3 regions of the Fictibacillus sp. KU28468 genome follow, and region 1 is predicted to be linked to each of the others. Evidence: riboswitches for the same ligand, from Rfam matches in the RefSeq annotation. Region 1 holds a riboswitch; each other region holds the start of a gene.
What was found. Region 1 has a riboswitch for thiamine pyrophosphate ahead of OKX00_RS18165 (thiamine phosphate synthase). Riboswitches for the same ligand answer to the same signal wherever they lie in the genome.
Positions count from the first base shown of each region.

Region 2: it holds a riboswitch for thiamine pyrophosphate, as region 1 does, so the genes downstream of both, thiT (energy-coupled thiamine transporter ThiT) here and OKX00_RS18165 (thiamine phosphate synthase) in region 1, are expected to answer to the same signal.
Region 3: it holds a riboswitch for thiamine pyrophosphate, as region 1 does, so the genes downstream of both, thiD (bifunctional hydroxymethylpyrimidine kinase/phosphomethylpyrimidine kinase) here and OKX00_RS18165 (thiamine phosphate synthase) in region 1, are expected to answer to the same signal.

Region 1 covers NZ_CP110666.1:3,458,220-3,468,398, forward strand. The annotation lists gene OKX00_RS18150 (thiazole synthase) at 1-584, opposite strand, end outside; gene thiS (sulfur carrier protein ThiS) at 589-789, opposite strand; gene thiO (glycine oxidase ThiO) at 795-1,925, opposite strand; gene OKX00_RS18165 (thiamine phosphate synthase) at 1,925-2,542, opposite strand; TPP riboswitch at 2,638-2,743, opposite strand; gene OKX00_RS18170 (glycine--tRNA ligase) at 2,796-4,178, opposite strand; gene OKX00_RS18175 (LSm family protein) at 4,668-5,033, opposite strand; gene OKX00_RS18180 (DUF1206 domain-containing protein) at 5,181-6,035, shown strand; gene OKX00_RS18185 (penicillin acylase family protein) at 6,074-8,479, opposite strand; gene OKX00_RS18190 (GDSL-type esterase/lipase family protein) at 8,634-9,464, shown strand; gene OKX00_RS18195 (Dph6-related ATP pyrophosphatase) at 9,503-10,174, opposite strand.
Region 2 covers NZ_CP110666.1:2,601,231-2,611,409, reverse strand. The annotation lists gene pknB (Stk1 family PASTA domain-containing Ser/Thr kinase) at 1-1,496, shown strand, start outside; gene rsgA (ribosome small subunit-dependent GTPase A) at 1,486-2,379, shown strand; gene rpe (ribulose-phosphate 3-epimerase) at 2,381-3,028, shown strand; TPP riboswitch at 3,052-3,159, shown strand; gene thiT (energy-coupled thiamine transporter ThiT) at 3,234-3,806, shown strand; gene OKX00_RS13505 (thiamine diphosphokinase) at 3,803-4,444, shown strand; gene spoVM (stage V sporulation protein SpoVM) at 4,542-4,622, shown strand; gene rpmB (50S ribosomal protein L28) at 4,716-4,904, opposite strand; gene OKX00_RS13490 (Asp23/Gls24 family envelope stress response protein) at 5,136-5,498, shown strand; gene OKX00_RS13485 (DAK2 domain-containing protein) at 5,514-7,190, shown strand; gene sdaAB (L-serine ammonia-lyase, iron-sulfur-dependent subunit beta) at 7,284-7,946, shown strand; gene sdaAA (L-serine ammonia-lyase, iron-sulfur-dependent, subunit alpha) at 7,968-8,855, shown strand; gene recG (ATP-dependent DNA helicase RecG) at 8,852-10,179, shown strand, end outside.
Region 3 covers NZ_CP110666.1:2,948,228-2,958,406, reverse strand. The annotation lists gene OKX00_RS15365 (GerAB/ArcD/ProY family transporter) at 1-59, shown strand, start outside; gene OKX00_RS15360 (YecA family protein) at 147-1,103, opposite strand; gene OKX00_RS15355 (DUF4349 domain-containing protein) at 1,255-2,124, shown strand; gene OKX00_RS15350 (IDEAL domain-containing protein) at 2,138-2,368, opposite strand; gene OKX00_RS15345 (hypothetical protein) at 2,487-2,738, opposite strand; TPP riboswitch at 2,893-2,998, shown strand; gene thiD (bifunctional hydroxymethylpyrimidine kinase/phosphomethylpyrimidine kinase) at 3,140-3,946, shown strand; gene thiM (hydroxyethylthiazole kinase) at 3,943-4,740, shown strand; gene thiE (thiamine phosphate synthase) at 4,753-5,421, shown strand; gene OKX00_RS15325 (hypothetical protein) at 5,489-5,731, shown strand; gene OKX00_RS15320 (ArsR/SmtB family transcription factor) at 5,848-6,450, shown strand; gene OKX00_RS15315 (hypothetical protein) at 6,447-6,698, shown strand; gene clpP (ATP-dependent Clp endopeptidase proteolytic subunit ClpP) at 6,723-7,304, shown strand; gene OKX00_RS15305 (MDR family MFS transporter) at 7,430-8,956, shown strand; gene OKX00_RS15300 (MFS transporter) at 9,070-10,179, shown strand, end outside.

The sequences.
Region 1 (10,179 bases):
ATGGCCGCCGCCGCATCAGCCGGTGATCCGATGCCTGCATCTACAATCACTGGTATATTGGCCTGCTCAATAATAAGGCTTATGTTTAACGGGTTAATGATCCCGAGGCCAGATCCAATGGGGGAAGCTCCGGGCATTATGGCATGCACGCCAAGTTCCTCTAATTTTTGTGCAAGAATGACATCATCTGAAGCATAGGGCAAGACCGTAAACCCCTCTTCCAACAGCATTTCTGAAGCCCGCAGCGTTTCCAGCGGATCAGGCAACAGGGTTTTAAAATCTCCTATCACTTCTACCTTTATCATATCACATAGCCCCGAAGCTTTTGCCAGCTTCGCGATTCTAACCGCCTCTTCTGCCGTTTTCGCACCCGCCGTGTTCGGCAGAAGCGTAAAGTTCTCTGCCTCCAGCTTTTCTAAAAAGTTTGGCTGGTCAGGATCAAAAATGTTCATCCTTCTTACGGCAAATGTAAGGATTTCCGTGCCCGACACCCTTACTGCCTCTTTTTGGACATCAAAATCAGGGAATTTACCTGTTCCTAAAAGCAATCTGGAGCGAAATTCATAGTTTCCAATCTTCAGCATAACCTCATCCTCCTCCTACAAAATGTACGATTTCTATTTTGTCACCATCTGCTAAACGCGTTTCTGCGTGCTGGTTTTTATCCAAAATTTCTTGATTCAATTCAACGATTGCCCCTTTGCCGGCAAGCTTTAACTCTCCCAAAAGTTCCTGGATTGTACGGGCTGAGGCTATATCTAAGGCTGTTCCGTTAACCATCAGTTTCATGAGACTCATCCTTTCATCTTTTCATAGGCAAACCGGTCTGGCGCAAACTCTTTTAATCTTTCTTCCTGCAGATTTCCGATCAGCAGCTCTGCCATCCATCGCCCTGTCAGCGGACTGAGCAGGATCCCATTGCGAAAATGGCCTGCCGCAATGTACAAGTCTTTATGGTAAGGATGTTTCCCCATGTACGGGAGGCCATCAGGGGTTTGCGGCCGAAACCCTGTCCATGCCTTCTCCCATTCGCCCTCTTCGATAGCAGGAAGGACTTCACTCGCTTTTGTCAGCAGTTCCAAAACTCCCTTTGCTCTGACCTTTCTGTCGTATGTACCTGCTTCCATGGTTGCTCCGATTACGAGCCTGCCTCCTTGCTTAGGGACGAGATAGCATTCATCTGAGATAACAGTTGATGTAATGACCGGTTCTAAAAAGGTTAAAGAAAGACACTCTCCCTTTACTGGAAAAAGAGGCATGTGCAATCCGGTCTGGGCCGCCAGTTTCCCTGTCCAGACGCCTGATGCGAGCACTGCCTTCTCTCCGAAAAACATACCCGCGCTCGTTTGGATTCCAATCCCTGACCGGCCCATTTCGAATCCGGCTGCTTCGGTATAATCTAAAAAATCAGCTCCAAGCATTGCTGCAGATTGGGCAAAGGCTTTCGTCAATTGAGATGGATTGACCTGGCCGTCTTTCGGCAAATACATTGCACCTTCCAATCCGCTGGACAGCTTCGGCTCCATTTTCAAAAGCTCCGATCCGCTGATCCACTCTGCCGGCTGGCCGCTATCGTTGTGAAAATCAATGAGTTGCTGCAATCGGAGGCTTTCCTTTTCATTTTTTGCCGCTTTAAACAGCCCTTTGTCTATAAACTCAATGTCAATCCCGCTGATTTCCTTCAGTTCCCTGTTTAACTCAGGAAAAAGGCTCCTGCTCTCACGGGCCATCGTGTAGAGCGGCCCTGCCTCATTCAGTTCTGCCTGCGCTCCAAGCATTCCTGCAGCGGCCGATGAAGCTTCATTGCCTATTCGGTTCTTTTCAATCACAAGCACGGTATACTCTGTATGTTTGCGCAAATAGTAAGCAATGGCACAGCCGATTATCCCCCCGCCAGCAATGATCACATCATAGTGCCTGGGCATTATGACATCTCCTCCTTCTTAAGTGCTTCCGCATAGCCTTTCGCTTCTAAACCCGGATCTGCCGCCGACCAGATCCCCGACATGACGGCGATTCCTTTTGCTCCCGCTTTTATGAGTTCACTAGTATTACTTGGTGTAACTCCTCCGATTGCGATAACTGGAACAGTGACCGCTTCAGCAACCTCCCGCAATTGATCCAGACCCCGCGGCTCGCTCCCTTTTTTGCTTCCTGTTTTAAAAACGTGTCCGTAAAACAAATAATGAGCTCCTTTTTCTTCAGCATAGAGCGCTTCATCTATGGAATGAACGGATTGGCCGATTCTCAGCCCGCTAAAATAGCGGTGTACGATTTCCGGATCAAGACTGGAGCCTTTTAAGTGAACGCCTTCAGCTCCCGAAGCAACGGCTACATCCACACGGTCATTGATATAGATCTGCTCCCGGCCCAATCCTTCTCTCTTCAATCTCTCTGCCAGATTAAAAATCTCACCGGCACTTCTGTCTTTTTCCCTGATATGTATGCACGTCACATATGGAGCCAGGATGGATGCGGCCGAGATGATTTCGTCAGGCTGCTTCCTTCCATTCGTCATTGCATGAAACTCGAATTTCCCCATCTTGCATCCTCCTTTTCTCCATGCAAAAAAGCCACCCTTTTCGCAAAGAGTGGCTGATTATCTGTTTTCTAATCAAGAGCAGCTGTATGTGTCATACAGTGCAGATTCCACTTCCCTACGCTGGCATCATCCAGATCAGGTTCAAAGGGTTTAGAACAGGTTGTTCAGTCTCAGCCGGCAAAGGCTCCCCCAGTGTTGCTAATAGGTATTTAATTAATTTCATCTTACCATTCAGGTCAAAAATGTAAAGAGATTAAAATTTGATCTTCGATTCCAGGAAGGATCGAAGCTCTGAGACCGGCATGCGGACCTGTTCCATTGTGTCGCGGTTACGTACCGTTACCTGCTGATCTTCTTTAGAATCAAAATCATACGTAATACAGAAAGGAGTTCCGATTTCATCCTGTCTGCGGTAACGTTTTCCGATGGAGCCTGTTTCATCATAATCAACCATGAAGTCGCTGGCAAGACCGGCAAATACTTCTCTTGCTTCTTCAGAAAGCTTTTTCGATAAAGGAAGCACTGCTGCTTTAAACGGCGCAAGAGCTGGATGCAAGTGAAGAACAGCCCTTGTATCTCCGCCTTCAAGCTCTTCCTCTTCAAACGCGTCGATCAAGAACGCAAGTGTTACACGGTCTGCGCCAAGTGAAGGCTCGATGCAATAAGGGATGTAACGGTCATTCGTTTCTTGATCGATATAGTTAAAGTCTTCACCAGAGTGCTCACTGTGGCGCTTAAGGTCAAAATCAGTACGGGATGCGATGCCCCAAAGCTCTCCCCAGCCAAACGGGAACTGGTATTCAAAATCTGTCGTAGCGTTGCTGTAGTGGGAAAGCTCTTCGGATTCATGGTCACGCAGGCGAAGCTTATCCTGTTTCATGCCAAGATTCAATAAGAAATCGTGAGCATACTGCTTCCAGAAATCAAACCATTTCAGTTCTTCGCCAGGCTTGCAGAAGAACTCGAGCTCCATCTGTTCGAACTCACGGGTACGGAACGTGAAGTTACCAGGTGTGATCTCGTTACGGAAGCTTTTGCCGACCTGAGCGATCCCGAACGGCAATTTCTTTCTCATCGTACGCTGCACGTTTTTAAAGTTTACAAAGATCCCTTGTGCTGTTTCGGGACGAAGATAGATTTCGTTCGTGCTGGATTCCGTTACACCCTGGAACGTTTTGAACATCAGGTTAAACTGGCGGATAGATGTAAAGTCGTGCGCATCACAATCCGGACATGCGATGTTATGCTCTTCAATCAACTTTTCCATTTCATCGAAAGAAAGCCCGTCAACAATCTTCTCGATTCCTTTTTCAGCAAGTGCATCTTCAATCAATTTATCGGCACGGTGTCTTGCCTTACATTGCTTACAGTCGATCATTGGATCATTGAAGTTTCCGATGTGTCCAGATGCTACCCATGTTTGCGGGTTCATGAGAATCGCTGCATCCAAACCAACATTGTATGGAGATTCCTGAACAAACTTTTTCCACCAAGCTTTTTTCACGTTGTTCTTCAGTTCAACGCCGAGCGGGCCATAATCCCACGTATTGGACAAGCCTCCGTAAATTTCTGAACCCGGAAAAATAAAGCCGCGCTGTTTTGCCATGTTGACGATCTGTTCCATTGTCACACTCATGACCATCTCTCCTTTTTTAGTAAATGCTAATTAAATCAACCAAAAAAGCCCTCATCCATAGACAAATATCCTTGTCCAGGGACGAGAGCTTATACTCACGCGGTTCCACCCTAATTGATGCTAAAAAAAGCATCCGCTTTGGTCAATTAATCGCTCGAGACTGCCGTTTCTCTGAACTTTTGTCCGGGCTTCCACCATCCCCGGATCGCTTTTCACAAAAGCACCTCAGATACTATTCGTCTGTCATAGCTTTACATCTTTAGATTATGGGGAAAATAGTACAATTTTTCAGCCGTATTGTCAAGTTTTTTCAGCCAGTTGGCCCTTTTCCCTATTATAAGCCAGAAGTTTCCGGTTCATTCAAAGGGTTGAAGAGTGTTTACTGTCCGGTGTGGGGGTTTTACATGCCGATGTTTCGGATTTACTGGCCAATTTCACAGACAGCAAAAAAACTCCTCACTTTATAAGCGAAGAGTTTTTTATTCTTACCTAATAAAAGCCTCCATAGCCGCCTGGGAAACCGCCGTATCCGCCCGGAAAACCGCCGTACCCTCCCGGAAAACCGCCAAAGCCGCCAGGATATGGTGCAACCCCGCCGTATCCGTAACCGTAGCCATAAGCGTACGGACGGGGCGCAAGGGCAAACCCTGCAATGGAACCCAGTCCAAGACCTACCAAGGCTGCACCAAGGACCGGAAAGAACCGCCCTGTCCCATCATCATGATAGGGAAGGAGATAGACATTTTCTGTATCAACGCTTTGGATGGAGCCTCTATAGACACTCCCGTCATGGGTGGTAATTTCAACGTCTTGCCCAATATGCTGACAGCAAAGACCGTAATATTGTTCCTTCAAAAGTAAACCTCCTCTTTACCCTGATTACACTAATTACCCTGCATCTTATGCAAATTGTGGAAAACGGGTGTGGACAGCAGTCTGCCCGTTTCAACTATTGGAGAAAATGGGTATATAGAAGATAGAAACCTTGAAAGGGGCTCCTTTATGGAAAAAGATTTGTCACAGCACAAAGAACATGCCCAAAGAAAAGCAGAAGAATATAAAGATGAAGCTGCACCATGGATCGTCCGGATGGCCCGCTTCGGCCATTTCTCAAAAGGAGCCGTTTATATTGTCATTGGAATACTTGCCGTAATGACAGCATTCGGTTTGCAAGGTAAATTAACCACTTCCTCAGGTGCCCTCTACACCATTGCCAAGCAGCCCTTTGGCTCTGTCATGCTCGCTGCGCTGGCTGTGGGGCTTGCAGGCTATGCACTGTGGCAAGTCATCATGACGGTCTTTGACCCCGAGCATAAAGGAAATGACGCAAAAGGATGGATGGCGCGAATCAGTTATCTCATCATCGCTGCCATATATTTCAGTCTATGTGTTAGTGCAATCAAAATAATCTTCAGAGCGAGTGCCAACTCGTCAAGTCAAAAATACCAGACCTTATCCGCAAAAGCGCTGGCACAGCCCTTTGGACAAACAATCATTGCGGTTATTGGTGCTGTATTTATCGGTATCGGGGTTTATAACTTCTACAAGGCCTATACGGAAAAATTCAAAAAAGGGCTTAAACGTCATGAGATGAATCAAAAAGAATGGAAGACCGCACGTTATATCGGGAAGTTCGGACTTTTTGCACATGGTGTAGTATTCGCCATCATAGGCATCTTTTTAATCAGAACAGCCATTCAGGCAGATCCAGATGAAACAAAGGGGCTGGATGGTGCTCTGGCTGAACTTGTAAAGCAGCCGTTCGGTCCAGTGCTCCTTACAATCGTCGCTCTCGGACTGGTCGCTTATGGCGCCTACTTGCTCTTTGAAGCGAAGTACCGAAGACTCGATCCTTAATGATAAAACAGCCTCGTCCCTTTTGGACGAGGCTGTTTTCATTTACCAGGCTTTAATACTAGTTTTTCTCCGTTTTTGAAGCTGGATTCATTCGTTTCCGTTACATGATAGCGGCCTGTAGTCCAATCTTCAATCTGGTTATCATACCACTTGCTGAGGACATGTCCTGACTGTCCTGGACCGACGACATTGTAGGTTTTCGTCAAGTCTGCAAGATCAACTACCGTTCTCCAGGCAGCTCCATGGTTCACTTTCCCTGTAAGAGAATCCCAGCCTGCAGCACCTACTGTTACCCTGCTTCCTCCCATCGGCGTTTTTTTTGGATTAAACAGCAGGTTCAGCGGCTTTATCGCTGATAGAGGATGATCAAACGGCAATGTATGATACGTTCCCCACTTCCACTTATCGGGATTTTCACCCTGCAGCTTCTCCACCTGTTTAACCGTTCTGCTGAAGGAGATTGTTGCGGCTTTGTCCAGCCCCCCTGCCTCTTTGATCCAGGGACCTTCCTTACCCTCGGCCGCCTTGCGGATCAGTTCATCAACGACTTGAGCCTTGCCGTCAAACAAAGGCATCATCTTTTCATCAATCTTTTTTTCAAAGAGAACATCGCTGAACTCTTGCATCCATAAGTTGAACAGCAGGGGCGCAGCAAGATTTTTGTCATCTTCATGATTCCAGTCTTTCAATAGTTTTACCGCTTTTCTGCCGTTTGTCCCAAGATCTGCAGTCTTCAAATGGGAGAGAAGGATCGGCAACATTTCTTCTGCCTGAAGATTTTTCCTGTCGAACTGCAGCTTCTGCATATCTTTTACGGAAAGCTTTTCTTTGGCTGACAGAACATCTTTTATTCGCTGCTCCCGGTAAGGCTGGGCCCATGAATCAGTAATGTGGTACGGGTAATCGTCACCGATCACTTTATTATTGGCCGTTGCAATAAATCCTTCTTTTGGGTTCACGGCCGTCGGGAGCTTATCCCAAGGAATATAACCCTTCCATTCATATTTCTTTTCCCAGCCCGGTACAGGGACAGAAGCATATTTCTCTTTACGGATCGGAATCAGTCCATTGGCGCGATAGGCAATTGTTCCTTCTTTAGATGCGAAGACAAAGTTCTGGGCCGGTGTATGAAAATAAGTCAGCGCCTTTTTAAACTCATTCCAGTTCTTTGCTTTATTAAACATCAGTACAGCCTGAAGTTCCGTTGAGGGTTCAAGTGCCGTCCATCTCATGGAAAGCGCCGTATTCTTTTGCTTGTCATAAGCAAATTCGGACATAATCGGACCGTGACGGGTAATCGTGACTTTGTAAGGAAGGGTCTTTTGATCTTTCACTTTTATATTTTCTGTGATGATTTTTGCTTTCTCCCATTTTCCTTCATACAGAAATTCATCCGGATGATCGGAATTTCGTTTTTCAATGTAAAGGTCCTGAACATCGGGTCCTACATTTGTGACTCCCCAGGCAATCTGTGTGTTCCGGCCAACGATAATTCCCGGAACCCCCGCAAATATGACACCGCTTACATTCATGCCGGGTGCTTTTAAATGGCTTTCGTACCAGATCGATGGCGTGCTTAATCCAAGATGAGGATCGTCTGCAAGATACGGCAGACCCGATTTTGTTTTGGTTCCGGCCACCACCCAATCATTCGATCCGTTGAATTCATTAGGAATGACCGCTTTAGCGAGGCTGCTCTTAATATCCACCTTTGCTTTGCTTGCGATATCAATGATTTCTGCTCCGCCCTTTGGATAAGAAGGGAAAAGATCAAGTGCGTTGCCCTTTGGGAAATTCTGCAGCAAGTAATGCCTGAATGCCTGTCCTTCCCAATGTCCGCCAAGATCAAAGGCCATATATTTTCCAATGGTCAATGAATCGACGGGCGTCCATTTCTTTGGCTTGTACCCCACCATCAAAAATTCGATCGGAAGTGAATTGTTCTTTTCGGCATCCCTTAAGTAGGCGTTCACGCCATCCGCGTACCATTGCAGCACTTGCTTCGCTTCAGAAGAATACAGTTCATACGATGCCTCTGCGGCTCTTCGTAAACCAAGCGTCCTGAAATAACGGTCCTTTTCCACCGTTTTCTCACCGATTACTTCGCTTAATTGTCCTGACGCCTGGCGCCTGCTCAAATCCATTTGAAACATCCTGTCCTGAGCCGTAACGTATCCTTGGGCAGTATATAAATCTTTTAAACTGCCAGCCTTGATATGAGGTACACCGTTCTTGTCACGGACAGCTACTGCCGTTCCGGAAAGTGATGGAACGGTTTTTGTACCGCTCACAACTGGAAGGCTCTTTCTTAGTATCCAATAGGCAGCCGATCCCGAAATGGCAGTGACGAGAAGCAGTCCTGCCAGCATAATCACGGCCACTCTTTTCCATTTTTTCTTTTTCAGTATCTGTTTTTCAATTTGAATAGCTGTTTCCACCTGTATTCCCCCTCTTTCTTTATGGCTTCTTTACTCTTGTCTTTTTTCCTTCTCCTGTAAAATCCAATTTTAAGAAATCTCATATGCCCTGCAAAAGTTTATATATTTGATAGAAGAAGTATTGATGGTTTAAAATGGTTACTTTGAAAGGGGGAGCCGTATGAAAAAATGGATATCGCTGACGCTCATCCTTTTTGCATTATGTACGCTGGCTGCTGGAGGGTGGTATTACTATCCCCAGTTTAAGATAGATCGCCTGAAGGCACAGAATGCAGCAGTCACTGAATCCGCCGGGACGAAATCCCATTCGGCTGATGTTTCTTATATTCAGCATTTAAAAACCCTGCCTGCAAAAGAGATTCATCATCTAGCTTTGGGAGATTCGGTCATTCAGGGCCGAGGTTCTGATCAAGGCGGTTTTATTAAAATGGCCAGCAGTAATCTGGCTGTCCTTACGTCTAAAAAAGTGCAGCTAGATAATCAGGGAATTTCAGGAGCAACCAGCCGTGATCTGCTTAAACACATCTCATCCCCAGGTATGTCGGACCGGATAAAATCTGCGGATATTATTACGATCAATATCGGGGGCAACGATCTGGTGAAGCTTGCTTTAAAGGAAGGGCCTGTCCAGGCACTTCAGGATTATCAAAACGTGAAATCTGCTTATGAAGAAAATTTAAATAAGATATTTTCATTGATTCGAAAAGAGAATCCTGATGCTATTCTCGTATACAATGAATTGTATAACGCTGTGGACTCGGGAGAATCCTTTTATCCGGCAACTAAAAAATTGCTGAATGACTGGAATCTGATTGCCTATGAAACAACAGCCAAATATAAACCATCTGTTGTGATACCGAGCAGCGAAGTGCTTAAGCCCGAAAACAGGAAAGAATGGATTTATGATTCTATTCATCCCAACGACAAAGGCCACGAACTGATTGCGGAGCAGATGATTAAAACACTTAAAGCTCCTTATAAGAAAAAATAAAAGGCATTGTCCCGGCAGAGGACAATGCCTTTTCATCTTTATTCAGCGAGCATAAAGTCACGATAAACAAAATTGCCGTCTCTAACCGTCTCACTTCCCTGAACCACTTCAATCTTTTGCCTGAACAATGGCCCCCCAATTACAAGAGTATGGAATTCTCCGTTTTCTCCGCATGGATCTACGTTCTCGGGCAAATCCGTTCTCCAGTCGCCGTTGATCTCACGGCCCAGAAAATCTTCATCCAGCTTCGTCCGATCAAGAGTAGTGACGACGGTCCGATAACCCAACGCGAGAAATTCGTCGATGAGATCCTCTGACTTTGCGCCCCACAGAGGGAAAACAGCTTCCATTCCAGCCGGTTTTAATTTGGCCTCCCTATACTCTCTGATGTCAGCAAGAAAAATGTCTCCAAACATCACGTGCTGAATGCCGGCTTGGCTCACCTTGTCCATTTCTACCCGCATCCGCTCCTCGTAGATCTCATTCGTGCATACTTTTGGAATTCTAACTTTACGGACAGGAAAGCCAAGCGCGTTTGCCTGCGCATCAAGAATTTCCTCCCGAATGCCGTGTATGCTCGTCCTTTTAAAATCCTCATTGACTGTCGTCAACAAAGAATCGATTTCATATTCCTTTGATTCCAGCAATTTATGAAGAGCCAGCATGGAATCTTTGCCCCCGCTGAATGAAACTACAATTTTTTTTGTCATCGTCT
Region 2 (10,179 bases), 860 kb from region 1:
ACTCAGTGCTTGGATCGGTCCATTACTTCTCTCCGGAACAGGCGCGAGGGGGAGTGGCCAATGCAAAATCGGACATCTATTCCCTAGGTGTTGTGCTGTTTGAAATGCTGACAGGCAGGGTTCCGTTTACAGGGGAATCACCGGTATCCGTAGCCCTTAAGCATCTTCAGGAGGAAGTTCCCGAGCCAAGGAAAATCAATCCGGAAATTCCGCAGAGTGTAGAAAATATTATTCTTAAAGCACTGACAAAAAATCCGGTGTACCGGTATGACAGTGCTCTTGAAATGATGGACGACCTGGATACGGCGCTCTCTCCTCACCGTCTGCATGAGCAGCGGTGGAGCAATTTTGATGATGCGGCAGATGCTACACGGGTCATGCCTCCGGTATCCATGAACAAAGCAGTCGAAAAGCCAGCTTCAAATCTAAAAGAAACCGCTGAACCACCGGCCAAAAAGAAGAAAAAAAGATGGTGGCTTGTACTGCTGATTTTACTGCTTTTGCTCGCAGGTGCTGGAGCGGCTGCTTTTGTGGTCATGCCTGGATGGTTTAAAGTGAAAGATGTTTCTGTTCCCAATGTTATCCACAAAGATTACGAATACGGGTTTGAGCGGCTCGCAAAGCTCGGTTTTAACGTCGAGCGTAAAGAGCGCTACGATGAAGATGTGGAACAGGGGAAAATTATAAAACAGAATCCTGATCCGCATTCTATGGTTAAAGAAGGCAGCACGGTTACACTTTTTGTTTCTAAAGGCTTTAAGAAAGTGGACATGCTGGATCTTACCGGAATGGGTGAAGATGCTGCACGAGACCTCTTAAACGAAAGAGGCTACGATAGCAAGAACATTGAGACCATACCGGTGGAATCAGAGGAAACTCCTGAGGGTGAGGTCGTCTCACAGAGCCCGGATAAAGAGGAAAAAGTCAATCCAAGCGAAATACAGGTGATTCTTCGTGTCAGTACCGGCCCGCCTTCGATTCAGCTTGAGAACTTGTCAAATTCCTCGAAAGAAGATGTTGAGAAATACATCTCGCAGGAAGGGCTTAGAGTCAACTTTACAAAAGAGTACTCTGATACCGTAGAAGAAGGAAAGGTCATCTCGCAAAAACCTTCACCTTATACGAATGTCAAAAAAGGTTCTACGGTTGATGTCGTTATTTCAAAGGGCAAGAAACCAGAACCGAAGCCCAAACCAAAGCCTGATGATCAGGAAGACATCACATTTAATAATAAAATAACGGTTGAAGTTTCAAAGGGTGATGAGAATAAACAATTCCAGGTCAGAATTGTTTACAGCGATGCCAAAGAGGAAAATGCTGTTTTCGTAGAAGAAGAAATTTCCCAGACGAAAGAGTATATGGTGCCTTTGACCGTCTCGCCGGACCATGATGCTTCCTATACCGTTTATTTAAATGGGAAAGAGCAGGCATCCAAAACATTTAATTATCAAGATGCGAAGGAAGGTAAATTCAAAGGAGCGAACAATGGACAATAAGACTGAAGGCAGAATTATTAAATCAGTCGCAGGATTCTATTATGTACAATACAATGACAAAGTCTTTCAATGCAGAGGCCGGGGCAATTTCCGTAAAAAGAAAATTACGCCAGTGGTCGGAGATTGGGTCGTATTTGAATCCTCCAATCCGACAGACGGATACATTATGGATGTTAAGGAAAGAAAGAACGAGTTAAACCGGCCGCCAATTTCAAATGTTGACCAGGCAATTCTCGTTTTCTCTGCCGTCCGGCCGGAATTTTCAAGTTCGCTGCTGGACCGTTTCCTTGTCCATATCGAAGACAATGGCATTCAGCCGGTGATCTGCATTACGAAGATGGATTTGATTGAAAGTGCAGAGTATCAGAAGGAAATCGAAAATTACATCGCTGCTTATAAGAAGCTCGGCTATGAGGTCATTCCAACCTCTGCGATGTCGCTGGCCGGCATGGATGACATCAAACCGATATTTAAAGGAAAAACGAGCGTCTTCGCAGGACAGTCCGGGGTAGGGAAGTCGTCTCTCTTGAATGCGCTGATGCCTGAACTCATGCTGGAGACGAATGACATATCAGATCATCTTGGACGCGGAAAGCATACAACGAGGCATGTTGAACTCCTTCCTTTTGAAGAGGGCTTGATCGCAGACACTCCTGGGTTCAGCTCATTGGACTTTGTAGAAATTGAAACCGAAGAGCTCTCCTACAACTTCCCTGAGATGAAACAGAGGGTATCACAATGCAAGTTTCGCGGCTGCACTCACAGCTCTGAACCGAAATGCGCAGTAAAAAAAGCAGTGGAAGAGGGAGAGATCCCATCGTTCCGCTATGAGCATTATCTTGAATTTTTGCAGGAAATCAAGGATCAAAAACGGAGGTACTAGCATGGTAAAAGTTGCGCCTTCCATTCTTTCCGCAGACTTTTCAAAGCTCGGTGAAGAAATTAAGGCAGTGGAAGAAAACGGTGCTGATTATATCCATATCGATGTGATGGATGGGCATTTTGTGCCGAATATTACGATGGGACCTTTAGTCGTTAAAGCAATCAGGCCGCTCACTGAACTGACATTTGATGTCCATTTAATGATTGAAAACCCTGACCGGTATATCCCGGAGTTTGCAAAAGCAGGTGCTGATATCATTACTGTTCATGTTGAAGCATGTCCGCACCTTCATCGGACCATTCAATTAATTAAAGAGCAGGGAAAAAAGGCAGGGGTCGTATTAAATCCTGCTACTCCTGTTGAAACCATTCAGCATATTTTGGCTGATATAGACCTTGTACTCATCATGTCTGTAAATCCAGGCTTTGGTGGACAATCCTTCATCCACGCTGTGCTTCCAAAGATTGAAGTATTATCTGCGAGGATCAAGGAGCAAGGCTTGAACGTTGAAATTGAGGTAGACGGCGGGGTGAACGCAGAGACTGCCCGTCTTTGTGAGAAAGCTGGAGCTACCGTACTTGTAGCGGGATCAGCCATTTATGGGCAAAAAGACATAAAGGGTGCAATCCGTACCATTCGTGGTGTATAATATATTAGAGAATAATTGAAAAAAGTAACCACAGGGGGAGTCCCATACAGGGGCTGAGAGGGGAGTACACTCCCGACCCTTTGAACCTGAAGCAGGATCATGCCTGCGTAGGAATGTGGAGTCGCTGTTGTTTTTACGCTAAGCAACCGTCATTCACATGCCGGTTGCTTTTTTCTTTTCTTAACGAGTTTAGGAGGAGATTGATTTGAGTAAAAAAATTATGTTTTTGACTGAAGTGGCGATGATGTCAGCGTTGGCCATCATACTTAGTTTTGTTCAATTTAAAGGGCTTTGGGCAAATGGAGGCTCAGTTTCATTGGAGATGCTGCCAATCTTTTTAATGGCATTCCGCAGAGGGGTCCCTGGCGGAGTATTAACTGGTTTGATTGTCGGGATGGTTAAAATCCTGGTTGATGGAACTGCAGGATATAATCCCGCTGGTTTGATCCTGGATTACCCTCTCGCGTTCCTATTGGCTGGATTTGCCGGGGTGTTTAAAGTCAGTTCGGCAAGCCAATCTAAAAGGAGGATCTCAGCGATTGTGGCAGGCATCGCCTTCGGAAGCCTGCTCCGTTTGGCCTCCCATGTTGTATCAGGAGTCATATTCTTTGCATCATACGCCCCAAAAGGCATGAACCCTGTCCTGTACTCCATTGTGTATAATGCTTCATACATGATCCCGGTTGCTTTGATCACTGCAGCTGCTTTTATTTTCTTGACAAAAACAGCACCGCGGCTGCTGCACAGGACCGATCCAAGAGTTGTTAACGCGGCATGAAAATTATCATTTTAGCAGGAGGTCCGGAAGAAAGGCAGCCGGACCTCTCTTTATTTGCCGGCGAAAAGGCAGTCTGGGCGGGTGTTGACCGCGGTGTATTCTACTTGTTGAAAAAAGGAATCATACCTGGCTGTGTATTTGGAGATTTCGATTCTGTGAACAGAAGTGAGCGTGAATGGATGGCTTCATTTAACCTTCCTTCATTTGAGTATGACAGTGAAAAGGATAAAACCGATCTAGAGCTGGCCCTTGATTGGGCACTGGAGCAAAAACCGGAGCAGATCCTGCTCATGGGTGCTACGGGCGGGCGCCTGGATCATGAATTGGCCAATATCCAATTGCTCCTTCATGGACTCGAAGCCGGAATTAACATTGAAATATGGGACAGGCAGAATAAGATTGCCTTATCAGCACCAGGACTGCATATCATACAACAAGAGCCGGAGTTCTCTTATGTCTCATTCCTTCCATTTATCGGACCTGTTACCGGCCTGACTCTAAAAGGGTTCAAATATCCGCTTCAGGATCAATACTTGCCGATGGGTTCTACTCTCTGCATTTCCAATGAGCTTGTAAATAAAAGTGGTACTTATTCATTCTCGGGCGGCATATTAATGTTGGTAAAGAGCCATGATTAATATTTTATGCGTCGGGCCGCATGGTACTATTTTTATAAAAGCGAATATATTTATTAGGGAATGTCTTATTTTTCAAAGGGCCTGGAGGAGGGGTATGATGAAATTTTACACCATTAAACTGCCTAGGTTTTTAGGGGGATTTGTACGTGCGGTTTTAGGTTCATTTAAAAAAGGATAATCAATTCCATCCAAAAGAAAAAAGCACCCTTGATGGGTGCTTTTTTCTTTTGGAAATTAAAAAACAACGGGGATGCCGTTGTCTTAAGAGCGATTAAACGCGTTCAATTTTTCCAGATTTAAGGGCACGTGCAGAAACATAAACACGTTTAGGCTTCCCGTCAACCAAGATGCGGACTTTTTGAACGTTTACTCCCCAGCTCTTTTTAGATTTGTTCAATGCGTGGGAACGCTTGTTTCCTGTTTTAGGTCCTTTACCAGTAACGTAACATTTGCGTGACATAATTGTACCTCCTTTATAACAGTAAAACTGTATCATATCAGTCGTATGTTAAATACTAACCTATAGTAGCATGACCACTAAAGAAAAGCAACAAATGATTTTTCGCATTTCAAGTAAAAAGGCTTGACACGGCTTTGTGACTATTGTCAAATGGAGTTGTCCTTTCATAAAACTTAATTTTATAGTAAAATGAGGTTTAGCCATAATTGATTGATTAAAGGAGGATTCATCATGTCCATCGAAATGAAGAATAAATACGGCCAGATTGACATTTCTACGGAAGTGATCGCTACTATTGCTGGCGGCGCTGCTATTGATTGCTACGGAATTGTAGGCATGGCTTCCAGGAAGCAGTTAAAGGATGGTATTACCGAACTTTTAGGACGTGACAACTTCTCCCGGGGGATTGTGGTTCGGCAGGAAGAAGATGAAGTACATATTGACATGTATATTATTGTAAGCTACGGAACAAAGATTTCTGAAGTAGCCCATAATGTACAGACAAAAGTGAAATATACCCTCGATCAAATGCTGGGTCTCTCAGTAGATTCTGTAAACATTTTTGTTCAGGGTGTAAGGGTGACAACCCCTTAGTTAGGAGGAAAGTTCGTGTCTTTAACAGTTTTAGACGGTAAAAAGTTTGCGGCCATGGTTGCATTGGGAGCCGCAAACTTATCAAAAAACGCAGCAATGGTAGATGCCCTTAATGTTTTTCCTGTGCCAGATGGGGATACAGGAACCAACATGAACCTTACGATTACTTCTGGTGCAAAAGAAGTTCAAAACAACATAATTCCCGATATCAGTAAAGTCGCGAGCTCTTTTTCCCGAGGCTTGCTCATGGGGGCAAGAGGCAACTCCGGGGTTATATTATCCCAGCTTTTCCGTGGTTTTTCAAAATCAATCGAAGGAAAAGAAACCATTACTTCGGCTGACTTTGCAAGAGCATTTGAGAACGGAGTAGAAACAGCCTATAAGGCTGTGATGAAGCCAATCGAGGGAACCATTCTTACGGTGGCTAAAGATGCGGCAAAACGTGCCGTTAAGGCGGCCAAAAAAAGTGATGATATCCTTTTCGTCATGTACGAAGTTGTAACGGAAGCCAAAGCTTCCCTAGACAGAACACCTGACTTGCTTCCGGTATTGAAAGAAGTAGGCGTTGTTGATTCAGGCGGACAAGGCCTTCTGACGGTTTATGAAGGCTTTCTTTCCGCGCTGGAAGGAAAGGACCTTCCTGAAATTTCTCCACAATCGCCTTCTATGAAGGAAATGGTTAATGCCGAGCACCATAAAGCACAGCTTCATATGAAAACCGAAGACATCCATTTCGGATACTGTACAGAGTTTATGGTGAAATTCGAACCTGAGAAATTAAAGAAGGCGCCTTTCAGTGAGGAAGCATTCCGCAATGAATTAAACGAGCATGGCGATTCTTTGCTTGTTGTTGCCGATGATGATCTTGTAAAAGTTCATATTCATACGGAACAGCCGGGCAACATGCTTACCCTTGCTCAGAAACATGGTAGTCTGATCAACATTAAAATTGAAAACATGCGTGAGCAGCATACTGCGATTTTGGAATCTGAGACACATGTGCCCGTTAAGATGCCTGAAGCTAAACAAGAGAAAAAAGCATATGGCATCGTTACCGTAGCGATGGGGAGCGGCATTAAAGAATTGTTCACTTCACTCGGTGCCGGTTACGTTATTGAAGGCGGACAAACGATGAACCCTAGTACCGAAGATATCGTCAAAGCCATTGAAGAAGTGAATGCTGAAAAAGTAATCGTACTTCCGAATAACGGAAACATTGTTATGGCTGCAGAGCAGGCAGCATCCATCGTCGACCAGGATGTAATCGTCGTCCGCTCTAAAAACGTTCCTCAGGGAATGGCTGCTCTGCTTGTGTTTAACCCTTCAGCCGAATTGGAAGAAAATCAAAAGAAGATGACAGACGCGCTTTCAAGCGTAAAATCCGGACAGCTTACATTTGCTGTAAGAGATACTTCCATTGATGGCGTCGAGATTTCAAAAGGCGATTTCATGGGGATCTTGAACGGCAAGATCGTAGCTTCGATGCCGGATAAAGATGAAGCGGTTCAGGAGCTTGTAAAGGAAATGATTGATGAGGATTCTGAAATCATCACCCTGATTTCCGGCGAAGATGCATCGGATGAAGATACGGAACGTTTAGTTCAGTTTATCGAGGAATCTTTCCCTTCTGTAGAAGTGGAAGTCCATGAAGGCAGCCAGCCGCTTTATCCTTTTATTATCTCAGTTGAGTAGGTAAAATGTTCTCTCCATTATTGTTGAGTTATGATACAGTAATGGAGGGAATATTTTTTATGTCAGCTATATATTTTTATCGGAGGGACATGAATGAAATACAAAAGTGTTTTTGATATAATCGGGCCGGTCATGATTGGGCCTTCAAGCTCCCATACAGCAGGAGCTGCACGAATCGGTAGGGTCGCCCGCCACCTGTTTGGCAGGAAGCCAGAATATGCCCATATTTCTTTTTATGGTTCGTTTGCAAAAACGTACCGCGGACACGGGACTGATGTGGCGATCGTTGGCGGAATCCTTGATTTTGATACTTTTGATACTAGGATTGTGGATGCGCTTTCATTGGCAGAAGAGCAAGGTATTGATATAAAAATGACCGAGGAAGATGCACTGACCGATCATCCCAATACCGCAAAGATCATTCTTGGTGACCAGAATGGAAAAATTGAACTGGTTGGGATTTCGATCGGCGGAGGGAAAATAGAAATAGTTGAGCTTAACGGTTTTGAATTGAAGCTGAGCGGAAACCATCCTGCAATGCTGATTGTTCATAACGACAGATACGGAGCCATCGCAGGAGTTGCAAATATTCTCGCCAAGCATCAGATCAATATTGGCCACATGCGGGTTTCACGAAAAGAAAAAGGACAAGAAGCTCTCATGATCATTGAAGTAGACCAAAATATAGACCCGGTACTCATCGAGGAGATTGAATCGCTGCCAATTGTACAGCAAGTGGTAAAAATTAATGAGTAACCTTGAAAGGGAGAAGTAAGTATGTTTCGTAATGTTGCCGAACTAGTGGAACTTGCCGAGGCAAAAGAATGCAAGATTTCAGATATCATGATTGAGCAGGAAATGGAGTTTACTGGCCGGACGAAAGATGAAATCATCAGCCAGATGGACAGAAACTTAAAGGTGATGGAAGAAGCTGTTGAACGAGGAATAACGGAAGATGTTAAATCTCATTCCGGATTGACTGGGGGGGATGCCATCCTCCTTCAGAATTATTTAAAAAGCGGGAAAAGCCTTTCAGGTGAGTTCATGCTGGATGCGGTCAGTAAAGCAATCGCAACCAATGAAGTCAACGCGGCTATGGGAACCATCTGTGCTACCCCTACAGCAGGCTCAGCAGGTGTGGTTCCTGGAACGCTCTTTGCCTTGAAAGATAAATTAAATCCGACAAGAGAGCAGATGGTCGCCTTTTTATTTGCTTCTGGAGCTTTCGGATTTGTAGTCGCCAACAATGCTTTTATTTCAGGTGCTGCCGGGGGCTGCCAGGCAGAAGTCGGATCAGCGACCGGTATGGCAGCAGCGGCCATTGTTGAGCTAGCTGGCGGGACACCTTCACAGTCCGCAGAAGCGATGGCTATCGCTCTGAAGAACATGCTCGGGCTCGTTTGTGATCCTGTTGCAGGCCTTGTAGAAGTGCCTTGTGTAAAGCGGAACGCCATGGGAGCAAGCAATGCAATTGTTGCTGCTGATATGGCGCTCGCAGGAATCAAGAGCAGGATTCCGTGCGATGAAGTCATCGATGCGATGTACAAGATCGGGCAATCCATGCCGACAGCACTGAAAGAAACAGCGCAAGGAGGTTTGGCGGCTACACCAACTGCCCGGGAGCTTGAAGCGAAAATATTTGGAATAGCCCTGGATAAAAAATGAAGCTTAACGAATTAAAAGTGACAGAGATCAATGGGATCGGTGAGAGCAAATCAGAAGAACTGAAAGAGCTTGGGGTTGTCTCAGTGATGGATCTGCTTGAATATTTGCCGTTCCGCTATGACAATCATCAGCTGAAAGATCTGGCCGATGTTAAACATGAAGAGAGGGCAACAATCGAAGGGAAGGTTCACAGCGAACCTTCTCTCCGTTATTTTCCAAGAAAAAAATCAAAACTCAGCATCAGGGTGCTGATCGGACGGTATTTAATAACCGCTGTCTTTTTTAATCAGCCATATTTAAAAAAGCAGCTGACACCTGGACAGACGGTTACCCTCACAGGAAAATGGGATGCTCATAAAATGACCCTGACCGTTAATGACATTAAATTTGGACTGCAGCCGCAAGATGAAAGTATCGATCCCATCTATCCGGTCAAGGGAGAGATGAGCGTGAAGCAAGTAAGGCGGCTGATCAAACTCGCCTTCAACCAATATGGTGAGGAGGTTGAGGAAGTGCTTCCTAAGGAGAGTTTGGAGTCCTATAAGCTTTGGCCGAGAAAGCAAGCGCTATACAGCCTGCACTTTCCGCAGAGTTTTGAACATTTAAAACAGGCGCGCCGCCGGATGGTATATGAGGAATTCCTGCTTTTTCAGCTTAAGATGCAAATGTTTAAAAAGATCAACCGTGAACAGTCTGCCGGAGAAAAACTGCATTTCAGCATGGATGATGTCCACAGGTTTGTTACTTCTTTGCCCTTCCCGCTGACGAATGCCCAGCAGCGGGTCACTCATGAGATTTTAAAGGACATGTCATCTCCCCACAGGATGAACCGCCTTCTTCAAGGAGATGTCGGATCTGGCAAAACAGTCGTTGCAGCCATCGCTCTATTTGCAGCTTTTTCCTCAGGAAGCCAAGGAGCTTTGATGGTACCGACTGAAATATTGGCGGAACAGCACTACCATTCGCTTCTCCAGCTGCTTGAACCTCATCAGATTAAGGTGGAATTGCTGACAAGTTCTGTGAAAGGGAAAAGACGGGCAGATATTTTAGCAAGGCTTATAGAGGGTGAAGTGGATGTGTTAATTGGTACACACGCACTCATTCAGGATGAGGTTGTATTTCATCAATTAGGCCTTGTCATAACTGATGAACAGCATCGTTTTGGCGTCAAACAGCGCCGGGTGCTGCGCGAAAAAGGACAAAGTCCGGATGTGCTGTTCATGACAGCAACCCCCATTCCGCGGACGCTTGCAATCTCCGTGTTTGGAGACATGGATGTTTCTGTCATCGACGAAATGCCAGCCGGCAGAAAAGCCATCGAAAC
Region 3 (10,179 bases), 510 kb from region 1:
TTACCGATTTCGTCGAAAAAACTGGACGCTCTGGTGGTTTACTCTATATATTCTTTTGATTGTGGTGCTGATCATTGGAGTAATCCTTAAAAAAATTAAGAGATCTGAACCATAAAAAGAACCCGCCCATTTGAGCAGGTTCTTTTTTAGTTTAAAGCAGTTTTAAGCTGACGGTATTTTGCAGAAAGGCTGGATGCGGAAGTGCCATAGCGTTTGGCTACTTCAGATTGTGTGGCAGGCTCATTCAGGACGTCCTTGGACGCCAAATAATGAAGAGCGGCTGCATAGGGCTGTTCTTTACGGATAATTGGATTTTGTGTCTTGTTCCACACATTCCAAATTCTTTCTGCCTCATTGTAGATCTCCTCTGATGTGTTCTCTTTAAGCAAAGATAGAACTCTATCAGCCGGCTGCGGCACAGCGTCTTCATCAGCTGCTTTCTCTAGTTTCGACAAAAGAACTTGTAGAGCTTTAGGAAAATCATCTTTCAAGGTTATTTTCAAGTCAGTCAGCGCATCTAAGCGTTTTTGCAATTCTCCCTGAGGAATCTCTGCAAAATCAATGTAAAATTCGTAATGTTCTCCAGTGTAGATAATAGAACCTGCTAGATCGGTTCCGTCGTGTGGAAGAATCTCAGAATTAAATTCGACCGTGTATTTCTGATCGGTCATCATATCTTGTAATAAAAAGGTATTTCGGTTCACTTTTGAGATCATTTTATAAACAGAAGGGAAACTCTTCTCCCAGTCTGCTATGATATCCAAGATTTCCGGCTGTTCTTTCCCTTTTTGCTCTTTAAGGTAATACGAAATTGGTGATCCGCCGTCCTTCACGTCAGAATGGAACATCAGCCAGCAAACCATCAGATTCGCATACGTTTGTTCTTCATCTCTTCCAATCTTGTATTTTTCTATGTAATTGCGTGTTTGGCTCCCCATTTCTTCATGAAAATGGTCAAAGGCAAACTTAGCTAAGCCTTCCTGATGGCGGCTCACTTCCACAATTTTGTTTAATTGAACGGTTGTGACCGATCGAAAACAGCAATTCTTATATTTTTTCCCGCTGCCGCATGGACACGGTTCGTTTCTTCCTGCTTTGTTCATGTTACCCTCCGTACTTCACTGCTCTTGTTGTAAATAAATCACTTTGTAAATACTAGCATATTCGGGTGATATTGCAACTCAAAGCTATAAAATTACCATATATTGTAACGAATAGGTGCTTTGGGTCGTCTATAAATTAAAGGGGGACATGATGATGATAAAAAAGAGAAATCAAAAGTTTATGGCCGTATGGGTGCTGATCGTTTTAGTTCTTGCGTCGTGCAGCAGCAAGGATGAAAACATGGCATCAAAGTCGTCTGAAGGGGGAAGCTCTTCCACCATCATGAAAAGGGAATCCGCTAAAGAAGACAAGCAGCCTGCTGCCGACCAAGGACGAAAAATGATTTACACGAGTGAAATTATAATAAGCGTTCAAAACATTAAGAAGGCCCGGAGTGAAGTGGAACAACTCACAAAACAAATGGGCGGCTATATCGCTGAAAGTGAATTCTTGTCTGAAGAAGAAGGGCAAAATGGGGGTTACCTGAAAATAAGAATTCCAAAGGAAGATTTTCTTGTTTTCACAAAAAAGGCAGGAGAATTAAGTTCTGGGAGCCCTCATGAAATCATAAATGGACGAGATGTTACAGAGGAATATACTGACTTGGAAGCAAGGCTGAAGGCAAAGCGCATTGTTCGTAACCGTTTGGAAAGCTTCATGAAAAATGCAGTAAAAACAGAGGATCTCCTTGCCATATCAAAAGAACTATCAGGAGTGCAGGAACAAATTGAAAAAATCCAGGGCAGAATAAACTATTTAGAGAATCAAAGCGATTTTTCAACGGTTACGGTCCATTTTGATATGAAAAATATTGGGACGAAGAACAATAAAAATCTGAATACCTGGGGAAATTCAATGACCTTATTTAAAGAGACGTGGAATGGACTGGTTCATACTATTTCCTATCTTATTATTGCACTCATTGGATTGTCGCCTGTCATTATCCTTTTCGTGGCTATTGGAGGAGCATGGCTTTACTTAAGAAGAAAACAGCGTTCAAAAAAAGAAACCAAACCGTAAAAGGTTTGGTTTCTTATCCAAGGAATTTTATATATTCATCTGTCAGTTTCATGAACTGTTTTTCATCACGTTTTTCCAGGGCTTCATCTATTTTTTCTTTATAACGTTTCATCTGATGGGCGTGCAGCGACTCATCAAGGATCATCTGAGCAACCATATTAAAAGCGAACGGGTCATTTTTCTTCTGAAGTTTATATTTCACAAGATCGTTCATGTCTTTATTATACGATGTATTGTCTTTCATGCTCTATTCCTCCTTGAACTTTTTTGCAGAAGCTTGTAGGATTGAAAGCTCATGCGTTAGTGGGTTTTTACTAGTATACTTATCAATGGTAATAATAGCAACAGTTTAATCTGAAAATTTAGTTTTTTTCATTTTGCTTCTCAATTTTTAAATCAGCCAGGACTTCATCTACAGAATGGAATTTTTTACTGTCCAGCTGTTCACCGCCTTCCATATCAAATACTTTTAATTCGTAAACATCTTCTGCAGGGTTATATTTGACTTCGACGGGATTGGTGTAATTTCTTGAGAAGGATTCTTCTGTTTGTGAATGACTGTAAACATCTTCTGGATTTTGTTTTAAATTTTGCAGTTTCTCTCTAATATTCATAATTTCTCTCCCTCCAGATTTTCTATCGGGTGTTGTATAAATAATGCCCGTATCCGTTCGTTTTTAAACACAGCAGCCTAACTTTTCGACAAATTTTATCCCTTGTTTGACGCTTTGGCTGCTGTCATATAGGATAGAAATAACATCATACATCGTATACCACTAGGGGAGCTTTGATTTAAAGCTGAGAAAAGAAATGTCTTTGACCCTTTGAACCTGATTCGGTTAATACTGGCGGAGGGAAGTGGCTTAAACTTTTATCAGCTTTCATGTTTAAGCCGCCTTCTCTTCAGATGGCGGCTTTTTAGCGGTCGAAGGAGGTCATGTTCAGCTTCAGTGCACAGGGACCTTAACAGAACGGGCCACTTGCGCTCTTCTAGTGGTGAAAGGAGTTCTTCCATATGTTAAAAACACCAAAAGCATTAACAGTTGCAGGATCAGATTCAGGAGGGGGAGCAGGAATCCAGGCCGATTTAAAGACGTTTCAGGAATTGGGAGCCTATGGAATGTCTGTCATCACAGCTGTGACCGCACAGAATACATTAGGTGTTCAAGGGATCCACCCGGTACCTGTTGAGATGATCATGAAACAGTTAAACAGCATAGAAGAGGATCTTCGTCCTGAAGCTTTAAAAACGGGTATGCTCTTCAGTGCAGAAATTATAGAAGCGGTATCTCATCATATTCGAAAGTATGAATGGAAAAACGTTGTTGTGGATCCTGTAATGATCGCGAAAGGGGGGGCTGACCTTCTGAGAAGGGATGCAGTAGAAGCCCTGAAAAAACAGCTGATTCCTCTAGCCTCGATCCTGACACCGAATATTCCCGAAGCTGAGCAGCTAACTGGAAGAAGCATTTCCACAAAGCAAGACAGGGAGGATGCTGCAAAATTTTTGCATGATTTAGGAGCAGGAATGATCGTGATCAAAGGAGGCCATCTCTCTCATGATAAAGCGCCAGTCGACTTGTTTTATGATGGCGAGAAGATGCATGAGCTGGAAGGAAGAAGGATTGATACACCGCAAACTCATGGAACCGGCTGTACGTTTGCAGCTGCCATTGCTGCTGAACTGGCACTTGGAAAAACCCCGTTTCATGCTGTAAAAACAGCGAAAACTTTTATTCAGGAAGCAATCAGCCACCCGCTTCATATTGGCAGCGGCCATGGGCCGACAAACCATTGGGCATACAGGAGGAATCAGGCATGAACGAACTGAGTGTGCTTTTAGAAGACATTAGAAAGAAAAAACCTCTGATTCATCACATCACTAACCATGTAACGATGAATTTTTTAGCGAACGGCATCTTGGCAGCTGGAGGAAGCCCGATGATGGCTCATCATTATGAAGAGGCTGAAGAAGCCGTCATGGCAGCTGACGCACTGGTTTTAAATATTGGAACCGTTGAACCTGACTTAGTTAATGCAATGGTTTTGGCTGGAAAAAAAGCGAAGGAACTGGGCATTCCTGTCATTTTGGATCCGGTGGGTGCAGGACTTTCCCAATTAAGGAAGAAAGCCGTTGAAGAGCTGGTAGAAAAGGTTTCTCCCGATGTCATTTGCGGCAATGCTGCAGAGATCTCCTTTTTGTATGGAGGTGACTGGGGTGGCAAAGGGGTTGATGGTGAACTATCAGGAAACGATGATGAGCTTGCTTTGCATGCGGCCAGAAAGCTCGGTTCGGTCATTGTCATTACAGGAAAACAGGATGCAGTGAGTGATGGAAAGGAATGCATAGCGATTAGTGGTGGACATGAAATATTGTCTTACGTGACAGGGACCGGCTGTTTTTCAACCTCTCTCATCGGTTTGTTTATGGCCAGATCTCTGGAAACCGGCCTTTCCTGCTGCCTCAGGGCCGCGGGCGCTTTGACGATGCTGGGAATCTGTGCTGAACGCGCTCAAGCCGTTTCGGCAGGACCAGGCTCCTTTCAGACAGCATTATTGGATGAGCTCTATCTATTAAACCCTGAAGACTTGAAAACGGCCGGCAGGTGGAGCTAAGGAGGCTTACAGATGGAATATAATACGCTTAAACAGCAGTTGAAAGTTTATTTTATTATGGGAAGCTTAAACTGCAGAGCTGAACCTGAACAAGTGCTGGAGCAAGCGCTAAAGGGAGGAGCGACGCTTTTTCAATATCGTGAAAAGGGCGAAGGGTGTCTATCATCTGATCAGAAATATGCCTTAGCTCTTATCTTGCAGAAAATCTGCGGAAAATACCATGTTCCTTTTATTATTAATGATGATATCGATCTCATGATCAGCCTGAATGCCGATGGTCTGCATGTCGGGCAGGAGGATGGAGATCTCAATCAAATCCGCAGCCGCATCCCCGATAAAATTCTTGGCGTTTCGGTTCACAATGTTGAAGAAGCAGAAGATGCATTACGGGCTGGAGCAGATTATTTAGGAGTGGGCCCGATTTTTGATACAAGTACAAAGATGGATACGCGTGATGTTATGGGGTTTTCTGTTTTAAAAGAGCTAAGAGCAGCAGGGATTACAGCACCAATCGTGGGAATAGGCGGCATTTTTAGAGAAAACGCATTTGAAGTAATCGAAGCCGGAGCGGATGGAGTATCTGTCATATCAGCCATCAGCCTGCATGTGGATCCAGAGAAGGCGGCAAGCGGTCTGCTTGAACGGGTAGAGAAGGCATGGAAAGCAAGACTCATTAATTAAATAGGGATGTCACCGAACAACCGTGTTCTTCGTACTATAAAAGAGTACGCAAGAAAGAGGTGCCACGATGAAAAAGAGAAGTAAGATATGGGCGTATTCGGAAATGGTACTGCTGTTCCTCGGCTTTTTGCTGGCTCTATGGAATGGAATGTACATTAACAGTCCGGCCCTGTTATTCGGAATCTTAGCTGCAGTATTTTTGTTTCGTGCCATTGAACGATATTATTTCAAACTTAAAACAGAGTTTTTTTTCAATACAGCTATGGTATTAATCTTTATCCTATTGGCCGTTATGCCGCTATTAAAGTGACAGAAGCACAAGCTTCTGCCACTTTTTTTGATTAAAATTAGAAATGTTTGACAAAGATAAGCCTATCGTAATAAAATGATTTTACGTAAAATAAAATTTTTAAGTGAGGTGAACCAGTGAAAAAGAATGCATCGATTGAAGAGACGTATCTTGTAACGCTGCCTGAGCAGGCTGCTGCTTTGCTCCATCCCATTCGTTCCGAGATGCTCAGTGCTCTAAAAGAACCGGCTTCTGCAACAGAAATAGCAAAGCTGCTCAATGAGTCACCTCAGAAGATCAATTACCATCTAAAGGCTTTAGAAAAAGTAGGGCTTGTTTTCAGAGCAGGAACGAGGAATGTGAGGAATTTGGTAGAAGTACTTTATCAAGCAGTAGCCAAAACGTTAATTTTTTCTGACTCTCTTGGCTTGTCACCGGAAACTTCACAGAAATTAAAAGATCAGCATGCGCTGGCCCACGTTCTCACCTTAACTGAAACCATGAAGAAAGATGCACTGCAGCTCATGGAAAAAGCAGAGGATGAACAAATTCCAAGTGCCATTCTGCAAGCTTCAGTTTCCTTGTCCAATGAGGAGGAACGCAACCAGTTCATTAATGAGTATTTCTCACTGCTTCACCAGCTTGTTGGCAAATATCAGTCTGGAAAAAATGAGCAAGGCGAAGAATATCAGGTGTCTATTGCTGTCTATCCAAAACCGGAGGGAGGAATCGAGGGATGAATGAAGTGAAAAAGCATCCTTCTCTTGCCTGGGAAAAGAGCAAGAAGCAGGCAGATCAAGCCGATAAAGTCATAGCTTTAGTAGATAAGCGGACTGAAAGGGAAGAGGCCGGGCAAGAAGAAATCAGAACGGAAATTTCGATTGAAAGTGAAGATAATACCCCGGTAAAAGTCATTTATATTACGTCCGGATTCGGAAAAATCGCATCAGAAGGCGCAGCTTCCACACCGATTTGCCAGGCTGCATAACGATTCTATAGGAGGAAGATGAAAATGAATTTAGTCCCAATGGTAGTGGAAACAACTAACCGTGGTGAGCGTTCCTACGATATTTATTCCCGGCTTTTGAAAGACCGTATCATCATCATTGGAAGTGCCATCGATGATAATGTAGCCAATTCTGTTGTGGCTCAGCTCCTGTTTCTCGCAGCGGAAGATCCGGAAAAAGATATTTCCATCTACATCAATTCTCCAGGAGGGTCGGTTACCGCGGGATTGGCGATCTATGACACAATGCAGTTCATCAAGCCTGCTGTTTCAACCATCTGCATAGGAATGGCTGCTTCCATGGGTGCCATTCTGCTGGTCGCGGGGGCAGAAGGCAAACGGTTTGCCCTCCCAAACGCAGAAGTCATGATTCATCAGCCGCTAGGAGGAACACAAGGGCAGGCTGCAGATATGATCATCCATGCCAAGCGAATTATAAAAACGAGAGAAATCTTAAATAAGATCATTTCAGACCGTTCAGGACAGCCGCTTGAGCGTGTCGAAAAAGATACCGACCGAGATTTCTTCATGACGGCAGCACAAGCTCTTGAATACGGGATCATCAATAAAATCATTGAAAAATTATAAGTCGTTTTTTTTGGAGAGGAAGAGCGCTGCCGCTCTTCCTTTTTGATTTTCCGGCAGGATTTAAATTCTAAAAGTCGAAAACTATATACCTGTCTATTTCATTAACATTTCAAGGAGACAAAAATATGGTTAATCAAAAGAGCAACAAAAATTTTGTTGTTGCAGGCCTGCTGCTCGGAATTCTCATGTCCGCTATGGACAACACAATAGTGGCAACTGCCCTCGGAACAATCGTTGCTGAATTGGGTGAGCTGGACAAGTTCATTTGGGTAACATCCTCGTACATGATTGCGTCAGTGGCAAGTATGCTTATTTTCGGGAAACTTTCTGACATGTATGGAAGGAAAAAATTTTATATTACAGGTCTGGGTCTCTTTATTATCGGATCGGTTCTGTGCGGAATGGCAGACAGTATGACACAGCTTTCCGTTTACCGTGCGATACAGGGAATCGGAGGTGGTGCCCTGATGCCGATTGCCTTTACGATCATTTTTGATATCTTTCCGGTAGAGCAGCGAGGGAAAATGACAGGCCTTTTTGGTGCCGTCTTTGGAATGTCCAGTGTCTTCGGTCCTCTGCTAGGTGCATATTTGACCGACTACTTGGATTGGAGGTGGATTTTCTATGTTAATTTGCCGCTCGGACTGCTTTCGCTTTTCTTTATCTTGAAGTATTATTTTGAATCTCTTGAGCACAGAGAACAAAAAATTGATTATTTAGGAGCGGGCCTGCTCGTAGCTTCGATCGTCAGCTTGATGTTTGCCCTCGAATTCGGAGGAAAAGATTATGAATGGGATTCCGCACTTATCCTATCTTTATTTGCTGCATTTGCCGTTCTCTTTATCCTTTTTATTCTAGTAGAACGACGTGCGGCAGACCCTATCGTTTCTTTGAATCTCTTTAAAAGCAGACTGTTTCTGTCCAGCCAGGGCATCGCCTTTTTCTACGGTTCTGTCTTTATACTAGCTACCATGTACATTCCCATTTACATACAAGGTGTGTTTGGCGGTTCGGCAACAAACGCTGGATTAATTTTAATGCCAATGATGATCGGGGTTGTTGTTGGGAGCCAGACAGGAGGGCGTACCGTCATCAACTCTTCCTATCGAAATGTGATGCTCGTTTCCGGCAGCATTTTCCTGGTGGGTGTTTACTTGCTGAGCACCATGTCAGCCGACACTTCTCGGCTCATGGTCACTCTATATATGGTTCTGACAGGAATTGGAGTAGGGTTCTCCTTCCCTGTTCTAAGTATGGCTTCTGTCCATATGCTTGATCCTCGTCAGAGGGGATCTGCTAACTCACAGAATGCATTCTTCCGCCTGATTGGAATGACTCTCGGTATCACCATTTTCGGTACGATTCAGAATAATCTGCTGACCGATAAATTAAAAGATGCATTGCCTCAGTTCTCTAAGTTTCAAAAGAATGTTGACTCGCGGGCTCTCCTTCAGCCGGAGGTCCGTAAACAAATACCGCCTGAAGTCCTCAATAAAATGACGGGAATTCTGGCAGATTCCATTGCAAAAATCTTTCAGTACTCCCTGATCTCTGTGGTCATCGCTCTGTTGTTCATTATCTTAATGGGCAAGGCCCGTGTGAAAGAATTCGACAATGCAGAAAGCGGAAGAAGAAAAGCATCAGAAGAGTAATCTTCTGATGCTTTTTTTGTCTAGCTCCATCGTTCTTCTTTTTATTTGTAAAAATCCGTAAAAGAATGATAATCTTTAACAATATAAACCAATTAGAGAAAGAAGGATATGTCATGGGTGTTGCTTCGTTAAAAAAGGAACCCTCGTCATCAGCTACCATTTACAAGGTGCTTTTTGCGATCAGTTTTGTGCATCTGTTAAACGATGCGATGCAGGCGGTTATTCCAGCTATTTTTCCGATCCTCGAGAAGTCTATGAATCTGTCTTTTGCCCAGCTTGGATGGATTGCATTCTCACTGAACATTACCTCTTCCATCATGCAGCCGGTTGTAGGCTGGTATACGGATCGGACCACATCACCATATTTGCTTCCTCTTGGGATGGCATCCAGCTTGATCGGAATGGTTGGCATCGCTTATTCTAATAACTTTACGTACATATTGCTCTCGGTTATCCTGATCGGCCTTGGTTCTGCTGTTTTTCATCCGGAAGGATCACGTGTTGCGTATATGGCAGCCGGGAAGAGGAGAGGATTGGCACAATCGATTTATCAGGTTGGAGGGAATACAGGAAATTCATTGGCGCCTGTCATGACAGCTCTTGTGTTCGTTCCGTTCGGCCAGTTTGGAGCGATATGGTTTACATCAGCAGCAGCCATGGCCATCATCGTCCTGGTTTTTGTGTCTGGATGGTATCGGTCAAGGCTTGTAAACTTTCCGAAAGTGACAAAAAAGCCGTCTAAGAAAGCTGCAAATCCAAAAAGAAAGAAGCAGATTATCTTTGCCGTATGTCTTTTAGTCTTTCTTGTATTTGCGCGATCTTGGTATTTTTCAGGAATCTCAAACTTCTACCAGTTTTATTTGATTAAGGATTATGGCCTTTCCATTCGCCATGCGCAGTATTATATTTTTGTCTTTCTGGCAGCTGGCGTTCTCGGAACTTTTTTTGGAGGACCGATGGCCGACCGATTAGGAAAGAGAAATATGATTTTCTGGTCGATGCTGGGTTCTGCTCCGCTAGCACTCCTGCTGCCATATGTCAGTTTAATTTGGATCTATCCAATATTCTTGCTGCTCGGTTTTATTCTAATGACCAGTTTTTCAGTGACGGTTGTTTATGCTCAGGAACTGCTTCCCGGAAGGATTGGTATGGTATCCGGACTGATTGTCGGGCTTGCTTTTGGAATGGGAGCTCTCGGTTCGGTTATCCTCGGAAACCTGGCG